2 regions of the Cytobacillus kochii genome follow, and region 2 is predicted to be linked to the other one. Evidence: predicted binding sites of a transcription regulator. Region 2 holds the regulator's gene; the other holds the start of a gene.
The links. The regulator LexA, encoded in region 2, represses DNA repair genes until DNA is damaged. The targets are predictions, from matches to a motif close to CGAACATATGTTCG.

Region 1 (4,531 bases), 1.9 Mb from region 2:
CCATTTGTCCTAAGAACTGTCTTGCATAGGCAGAGAGGGATTCAACATAACGGCGCTGTCCTTCTGCATAAATCGTATCAAACGCTAAGGACGATTTTCCCGATCCTGATAATCCCGTTAGGACAACAAGCTTATCCCTTGGGATTGTTACATCGACATTTTTTAAATTATGTGCCCTAGCACCTTTAACAATCAATTTCTCCATTGCCATTTCCGTTCATCATCCTTCCGCCTTCAGTTCAAGAATAAGATCACGAAGCTCTGCCGCTCGTTCGAAATTTAAATCCTTTGCTGCAGTCTTCATCTCTTTCTCCATATCTGCTATTAATTTTTGACGTTCTTTTTTATTTAATTGACTTAATTTATCAGCACTATTATATTCCTCTGGCGTTTCCGCTGCTTGTGTCGCTCTAATTACATCACGAATTTCTTTTTGTATCGTCTGTGGCGTGATACCGTGTTCTGTGTTGTAATCTTCTTGGATGCTACGGCGGCGTTTCGTTTCACTTATAGCTTTTGTCATCGAGTCTGTCATTCGGTCAGCATACATTATAACTTGACCATTTGCATTACGAGCAGCACGCCCAATCGTTTGGATAAGTGAACGTTCTGAACGTAAAAATCCTTCTTTGTCGGCATCAAGGATCGCTACGAGTGAAACTTCTGGAATATCAAGCCCTTCTCGCAATAAATTAATACCTATTAACACATCATAGGTACCCATACGAAGCTCCCTAATAATCTCAATTCGCTCAAGGGTTTTCACTTCGGAATGTAGGTATTGAACCTTCATACCAATTTCCTTTAAATAATCCGTTAAATCCTCAGACATTTTTTTCGTTAAAGTCGTAATGAGAACACGTTCATTTTTCTCAATTCTGTCATTAATTTCACCAATTAAATCATCAATCTGGCCGTCTATTGGTCGGACATCAATAATAGGATCTAACAATCCAGTAGGTCTAATGATTTGTTCAATCATTTCAGGTGTTTGTTCTAATTCATATGGACCTGGAGTCGCAGAAACATAAACAATCTGGCTAATATGATCTTCAAACTCAGAAAAAGTAAGAGGACGGTTATCCATTGCAGAAGGAAGACGAAAACCATGTTCTACTAATACATTCTTACGGGCTTGGTCACCATTATACATCCCTCTTATTTGCGGCAATGTCACATGAGATTCATCAATAACAAGTAAGAAGTCCTTTGGAAAGTAGTCAAGTAAAGTATAAGGAGTTGAACCAGCTGGACGAAGAGTTAAATGACGAGAGTAGTTTTCAATCCCTGAACAAAAACCCATCTCTCTCATCATCTCTAGATCATATCGCGTTCTTTGTTCTAGGCGTTGTGCCTGTAATAAATGACCTTCTTCATGTAAGTATGCCAGTCTTTCTTCTAATTCTTTTTCAATATTTTCGATAGCTACACGCATTTTCTCTTCTCGGGTAACGAAGTGAGATGCCGGGAAAATGGCTACATGATCACGATCGCCTAATATTTCTCCGGTCAAAGCATCGACTTCCCGAATCCGATCTATTTCATCTCCAAAAAACTCCACACGTAAACAATGCTCGTCTCTCGAAGCAGGGAATATCTCTACGACATCACCACGTACACGAAATGTCCCACGTATAAAGTTCATATCATTGCGCTCATATTGTATGTCGACTAGTTTCCTTAATAATTGATTTCGCTCTATTTCCATTCCCGTTCTTAAGCTTAAGACAAGTTCTCTATATTCCTCAGGGGATCCTAAACCATAAATGCAAGAAACACTGGCGATGATAATAACATCATTTCTTTCAAATAATGAGGAGGTAGCTGAATGACGGAGCTTATCTATTTCATCATTAATACTCGCATCTTTCTCAATAAATGTGTCAGTGGATGGAACATATGCTTCTGGTTGATAGTAGTCATAGTAACTAACAAAATACTCTACCGCATTATTGGGGAAGAACTCTTTAAATTCACTATATAATTGACCTGCTAACGTCTTATTATGAGCAATTACTAACGTTGGTTTATTCACTTCTTTAATGACGTTAGAAACAGTGAACGTTTTCCCGGTTCCAGTTGCACCTAGTAATGTCTGATGCTTTTTCCCCTCTTGAATCCCATTTACAAGCTCTTTAATCGCTGCAGGTTGATCACCTTGTGGGGAATATTTTGAAACTAATTCAAATGTTTGATCCAAATCAGAAACCTCCTCTATGTAAAAAGTAAAGCGTGTCTAATCATTATTTCATTCCGATTTTCTATATCCTCATTCTACCACAAATCCTCTTATCTAAACCACAAAAAAGCGAACAAATATTCGATTATCATTCGACAAAGAGATGAAAAGAAGGTTAGGATTAATATAAAAGGGTATGAAGGTCCAAATTAACTTTTCATTTATTTTGAAACTTTATTCTATATAAAATCGTCTTTTGTTATATGGCGAAATAGACGAGGTGATTTTTTGTTTGGTTTTATTTTTGCATTCGCGTGGCTAGCCGTTTTTATTTATGCCCTAAAAACCATTAAAGATTATATGAACAGTAATGACGAGGAAAAAGCATATGAAAAAGACTTCGTCATTAAAATTGTTGGTGCTGTATGTCTTTCGGGGCTTTTTGTTATTGCAGAAATACTTCGTGTCACAAACTTGGGCTTCGTTGATATGAAATGGCTCTTTCTCGTTACATTTCTACTGCTGTTCGTTATCATTTACGTTTTTTTCACCTACAGGATCCTCTTTTCTAAAAACACCTTTGACCGTAAAAAAGGAGATTATACATTTAGTTATAAATATCGAAAATGGCTTATCCCTCTCTTTTTTCTATTCCCCATAGGTGTATTTAGTATTTGGATTTGGGTTAGCTAACTGGATGGCATTTCCTTCTCCATAAACGGGTAATAGAATGAGTCCATAGTTAGGGGCATCTAGTAAACTTGAAAACCTAACCAAGTTTAATTGAACATACAATGATTGAATCAAAAGTTATAAACAAGTCAATTACAACCACCCACTAAAATAAAAGATAGTTCATTCCCATCTTCTTAATCAACCACACGCACCTCAGCTCATCCTTCTCAATCTGATTAGTTAACATTTCTTTTATTAAAAACTTTAAAACTAAACGCTTTCCCCTAAGAAAAGTAGAACCCCATCTCACTTTGATGGGGTTCTACTTATTTATATATCTGCTGGATGCGGACCTTTTTCAGCTTCCATCTCTTTTGCCATTTTCCTTGCTTTTATAAATTGAACACCGCTTAAAACAATGGTTTTCCCAACGGCGTATGTTGGTACAGCAAGTAACATGCCTAATATACCAGCTAAGTTTCCTGCTACCAATAAGATAATAATGATTGTTGCTGGATGGGTATTTAATGTTTTCCCTAAAATTAATGGTGAAATTAAATTACCTTCTAATTGTTGTGCGACGACGATGACTATTATTGCTAAAATCGCCATCGTAGGCGATTCAAATAAACCAACTATAACCGCCGGTGCGCCACCAATAAATGGTCCAACATAAGGAATAATATTCGTTACTGAAATAATTAATGCCAAAACAATTGCGTATGGTAGGTCAATAATTAAGAAACCAATAAAAGATGCTGTCCCGACGAATAATGCGACCGTAATCTGACCTTGAATATAAGAAGAAAGAGTTTTACCTGTTTCTTTTAATGTATCAATTGCTTCAGCACGATAACTTTTGGGAACAAATTTCCCTAGTGCAGGTGGGAACTTCTCCCCGTCTTTTAACATAAAGAATAAAAGGAATGGTACAGTAATAATCGTAATGGCTATATTTGCAACTAATCCAACTAAATCGCTGAGACCATTCGTAATCCTTTGTGGAAGTTGATTAGCGTAATCAACTAAATAACCCATTATTTCTTCTTGTGTTACATAATCTTGATTCATTAACCAGCGATAACCCTCAGATTGCGAGAAGTTGTTAAAGAACTGTTCTGTTTGTTTAACATAGGTAGGTAGTTCATTTAATAACCCTGCCAATTGGGCTGAAATTTTTGGTACAAAAATACTAACAACAAGCACCATCAATCCAGCAACAATTGCAAATAGTAAAATGATCGATAATATCTTAGGTATTTTTGCTTTTTCAATTAAATGCACAAATGGATTTAAAATGAAGAATAAGAACCCCGAGATAATAATAGGGAAGAACAACGTGGAAAAAAAGATTCCAATCGGTTCAAATAAAAAAGAAATTTTTGAAGCTACAAAAATGACGGACACAATAATTAGAATTTGAAGAGACCAGTACTGGAATTTCTTCTTGTTCACATTCTCACCTTTTCCCAAAAAATAAATTTTTCTCTATAGACTACATTTTCATATGTAGTTCCCTTTTTCTCAAAAAGGAAAACCACTAGGATTTATTTGTATGTATTATTGTAATGCATTCCACCACAAAATGTCGCCTCATAAGGATATTTTCCATGAAATTTTTTCGACAAATATTTCCTTTCGGCTATTTTAACCAACAGTCATTTATATAATCAGTCA
Region 2 (4,531 bases):
TAGTATTAACATTCAACTTGGTATCTATTTAATAGATACCAAAAATCGAGTCCAAAGCAGCCATAACGGCTGCTTCTTTATTTTATAGTTAGGTTTGACAAACAAAAAGAAGGTTCACAGAGAAAATAAAATGGTCTTTTAACAGGGGGATATAGCCCGTACACCTCCAAGACCCTCGACATATAGTATTAACATAATGATAGAAAGGAGGAAGAGATATGGGATATAATAATTGTTTTTTTGGAAGAAGACCAAGATATTCAGACTCATATGGATATGACAACAACAATCATGGTTGTGGTAATTACAGCAAAGATGACAATAAGGATTGTGGCTGTGATGAGTTCTTTAAGAACATTTCCCGTGGTGAGGATGTGAGAGTATTTCTTAAAGGTGGCGGCCATGTGTTCGGGGAGTTTATCGATATTCGCGGTAATTTAGTCTTCCTAGCTAAAGCAGACTGTGATCGTCACGATGATCGTCACGATCATTGTTGTTGTGACAAGAAAGCTCGTGTACGAATTACTACGATCTGTTGTGATGATATCGTTGCAGTTGAAGTATAAGGAACTTAGGAAACCCGTAAGTTGAAAGTGCTTTTACTTTGTTTTAATGGAAGCTAATATATGGGAAAATAACTATTGCTGATACTAAAAGGCATCTTCAAATGCAGTTTTAGCGGCAGCTTCAGACTGTAGACAAACTCCTTATATGAGTTTGTCTACAGATTTATTAATATTAGGAAGAAAATTTATAAGTATTGATGCGGATAATCGAAATCAATAAGAAATAGTATTTTAAGCGATTCTATACTTGTGGATTATGGGGTATGTAAAATCAAGGGTGCAAATGATTCATTTATGAACCGAATTTAAGGTGTAAGTATTAAGAAGTAAGTGGTTATAGTTACCAATCAATTGAATAATTAGCATTTAATCCATTTAGCCATCTGTTTTTCATGAAAAATGCTTTATTTTTTATTTACCCATAAAACATCATGTTTAAAAACATTATTTCGTATTGAATTGATGAACCGTACTTCAGAAGAGTGGTTCTATGTGCTGTGTAAGACATACATATGACAATTTAAGAAGCTACTCAAAGTTAAACGAAACGGTAATGTGTTATATCCCTTTCATTAAGGTGAAACAGACTGTTTAAGCGGGTATTTCTAGCGCTTGAATAAAAGGTAAAAAGTAGAAGTTGGCTAGATATAATTTGTTCTTGTTATAAACAACAAAAAACCGTTCATAAGAACGGAATAAAATTTTATTCTTGATCTTTTACTTTTAGGGTATCTAATAATTTTAAGATACCCTCACCTCCCATACCAGATACGAGAGAGATGATGAAAACAGCAGTGGGGGAATCCGGTGTTGTTGTCACAATGACAAATACGGCCGCCAGTCCTCCTAGTAAGATGTCTTCTAAGAACCCTAAATAAATGAATTTTTTTGTCATCCGTGGCTTGACTAGTTTGCCTAATCTCTGCAAATGTCCTGCAACACCGACAATTCCACCAATCAACGCAGCGAAGAGAATGTTCATTAACATTTTTCCTTCACACTCCTAAAGCCGAGATTTTTTTGCGACCTTAGGTTGATTCTTGGTGTAAATTTCATTATAATATATTTTTGTCTCCATGTAATGATTCTATTTTACTGAATTTTTCAAATTTTATAATTGTATGAGTAACATATAAAGATAATTGCAACTATTAAAAAGGAGTGTCAATAATGACACTCTTTTTTAATGTATTTGGCGATAAACACCAATTACTTTGCCTAAAATAGATACATTGTGCAGGATAATCGGCTCCATGGTAGGGTTTTCTGGTTGCAAGCGGATAAAGTTCTTCTCTTTAAAGAATCGCTTAACGGTGGCCTCATCATCTTCTGTCATAGCAACCACGATTTCTCCATTATTTGCTGTTTGTTGCTGCTTGACTATGACATAATCACCATCTAATATGCCAGCTTCAATCATACTTTCTCCCATAATTTCAAGCATGAAGATATTTTCATCACTCGGAGCCATTCTTTCAGGTAAAGGAAAATATTCCTCAACATTCTCAATCGCAGTAATGGGGTGACCAGCAGTAACCTTACCGATAATAGGAACGTTCACCGTTTGCATTTTAGGAATTGGGTTGCTTTCTTCTAAATTTAATACTTCAATGGCACGGGGTTTTGTCGGATCTCGACGAATAAGTCCTTTACTCTCTAGTCTGGCTAGATGGCCATGTACGGTTGAACTTGAAGCAAGTCCAACAGCTTCACCTATTTCCCTAACGGAAGGTGGATAACCTTTTTGTTTTACTTCATCTTTTATAAAATTCAATATATCTTGCTGCCTCTTAGATAATTTCACGCTATCACGCACCTTCGTCAATTTCATTAAGATTATTATACCATCAGTAGTAAATAGATACAAACATAAGTTCGAATTTTCTTATTGACAGAAACAAACGTTCGCATTATACTAAAATTATCAAATCGAACATATATTCTATTCAGGGGTGGCAATTAATGATAAAACAATTGTGGAATTCTTATAGTTATGCTATTATTCTTATCGCTTTTAGTTTCGGTATGGCTTTCTTATTATTTTTGAACACTGGTAATGCAAATCAGGTGGAATATGTAAAAGTTGAAGTAAAACAAGGAGATTCTTTATGGAAAATGGCGGAGGAATTTAAAGATGCCCATAATATGTCTTCTAAAGACTTTGTTGCTTGGGTAGAAGAATTTAATCATATACATTTAGGTAAAATACATCCTGGTGATAAGGTGTATCTTCCCATTACAGATGGTGAAATAATATCTGAAACAAATTTAGCTAGTGTGATATTAGAAGACTAAAGGAATGAAAGAGAATGAATGTAATTATATATTGCAGAGTGAGTACGACGAAAGATACCCAGGAAACGTCTCTTGCTAGACAAGAGGAAGAACTTTTACATTTAGCAAGAATGAAAGATATGAATGTGGTTGAAGTCATACGTGAGAAAGCAAGTGGTTATGATTTAGAAAGAATTGGTTTGTTGCAATTATTGGAGTTACTTAAACAAAATCAAGCAGAGGCTGTTCTTATTCAAGATGAAACCAGGATTGGAAGAGGAAATGCTAAAATTGCCATCTTACATTGTATACTGAAGGAAAATGGGAAAATTTATACTATTGCCCATAATGGAGAATTGCAACTTTCAGATTCTGATTCTATGGTATTACAAATTGTTAGCATGGTTGAAGAGTATCAAAGAAAAATACATAATGTAAAAATAAAAAGAGGGATGCAAAAAGCTGTTCAAAAAGGCTTTCGACCTGAAAAGAATTTAAAAAACCAAGGAAATATAAACGGAAGAGAACGAATAGAGGTACCAATAGAAGAAATAGTAAAATTGAGACAAAATAACCTTACTTTTGCAGAAATTGCTGCAACGTTAAGAGGCTTTGGTTATAAAATATCTAAAGCGACAGTAAACCGTAGATATAATGAATATATAGCTGATATAGAGCAGGTGGATAATGAATCATCTTGATATAGGCCTAATAAGTTAAGTTGATTAGTTGTAATTTAACTTAAAGACTAAGAAATTCTGGTACTGATTCCAAGATAAAAGCATACTGAAAGATCCTTCAATCGTCCATGAGTTCAGACATGTGAATTGTGAATGGTTATTTGTTTGCCGAGGATTCATCCATGTTTTTTCATTTAACGTTAGTGAAAGTATTATTCCCTTATTCCCCTTATTTACATACGCACCCTACATTAAATAATTCTCACATTTTTAAGTTGAGAACACTGCTACATTGCCATACCTAATAATAAAGCAATACGATACCAACTTATTGTCCTCTGAAATGATAGTGAAAAGCATGAGTGTAAAACTGCTTTCTTGTAAAATCCATTCATATTTAGTAATATGGCTATTAAGTATCTTCTCCATATGGAATGAAGACTTTTTGGATGGGAAGGAGTGTAACACAATGATTTCAAAAGAAAAATTGGCGAGAATTAATTCGCTTGCTAAGAAAGCGAAAACAGAAGGTTTATCAGAATCAGAGGCAAAGGAACAATCTAAATTAAGAAAAGAATATTTAGAGAAGTTTAGAGCTTCTATGTTAAATACATTAAAAGGTGTTACTGTTATTGACCCTGAAGGTAATGATGTTACACCAGATAAGTTAAAACGTGAACAAAATAAACCACTTCACTAAGATTGTGTTTATAAATTTTTAAAAGGAAACTGTCACGAACAGTTTCCTTTGTTATTGTTTATATGATAATTATATAATTTTTTACCTTTCTGGTTGTAACTGAAGGTGAAAGTCTATTATATTTAATTTGTAGGATATATATTGAAAGGATGTCGTTCATGTTCAACAAAACAGATGCTTTATCAATTAGTGCCATAAGAACATTGTCTATCGATGCAGTCGAGAAGGCAAACTCTGGTCATCCAGGAATGCCAATGGGAGCTGCGCCAATGGCGTATACCTTATGGACAAAGTTTATGAATCATAATCCC

Region 1: the regulator LexA is predicted to act here: its motif matches at 2,310-2,323, upstream of uvrB (excinuclease ABC subunit UvrB).

What each region holds. Positions count from the first base shown of each region.
Region 1 is NZ_CP085254.1:3,954,037-3,958,567, forward strand. It holds gene uvrA (excinuclease ABC subunit UvrA) at 1-211, opposite strand, end outside; gene uvrB (excinuclease ABC subunit UvrB) at 221-2,200, opposite strand; gene LG276_RS20240 (hypothetical protein) at 2,468-2,872, shown strand; gene LG276_RS20245 (AI-2E family transporter) at 3,185-4,309, opposite strand.
Region 2 is NZ_CP085254.1:2,042,750-2,047,280, forward strand. It holds gene LG276_RS10700 (hypothetical protein) at 219-566, shown strand; gene LG276_RS10705 (DUF4257 domain-containing protein) at 1,270-1,554, opposite strand; gene lexA (transcriptional repressor LexA) at 1,750-2,397, opposite strand; gene LG276_RS10715 (LysM peptidoglycan-binding domain-containing protein) at 2,529-2,861, shown strand; gene LG276_RS10720 (recombinase family protein) at 2,876-3,541, shown strand; gene LG276_RS10725 (DUF896 domain-containing protein) at 3,990-4,220, shown strand; gene tkt (transketolase) at 4,379-4,531, shown strand, end outside.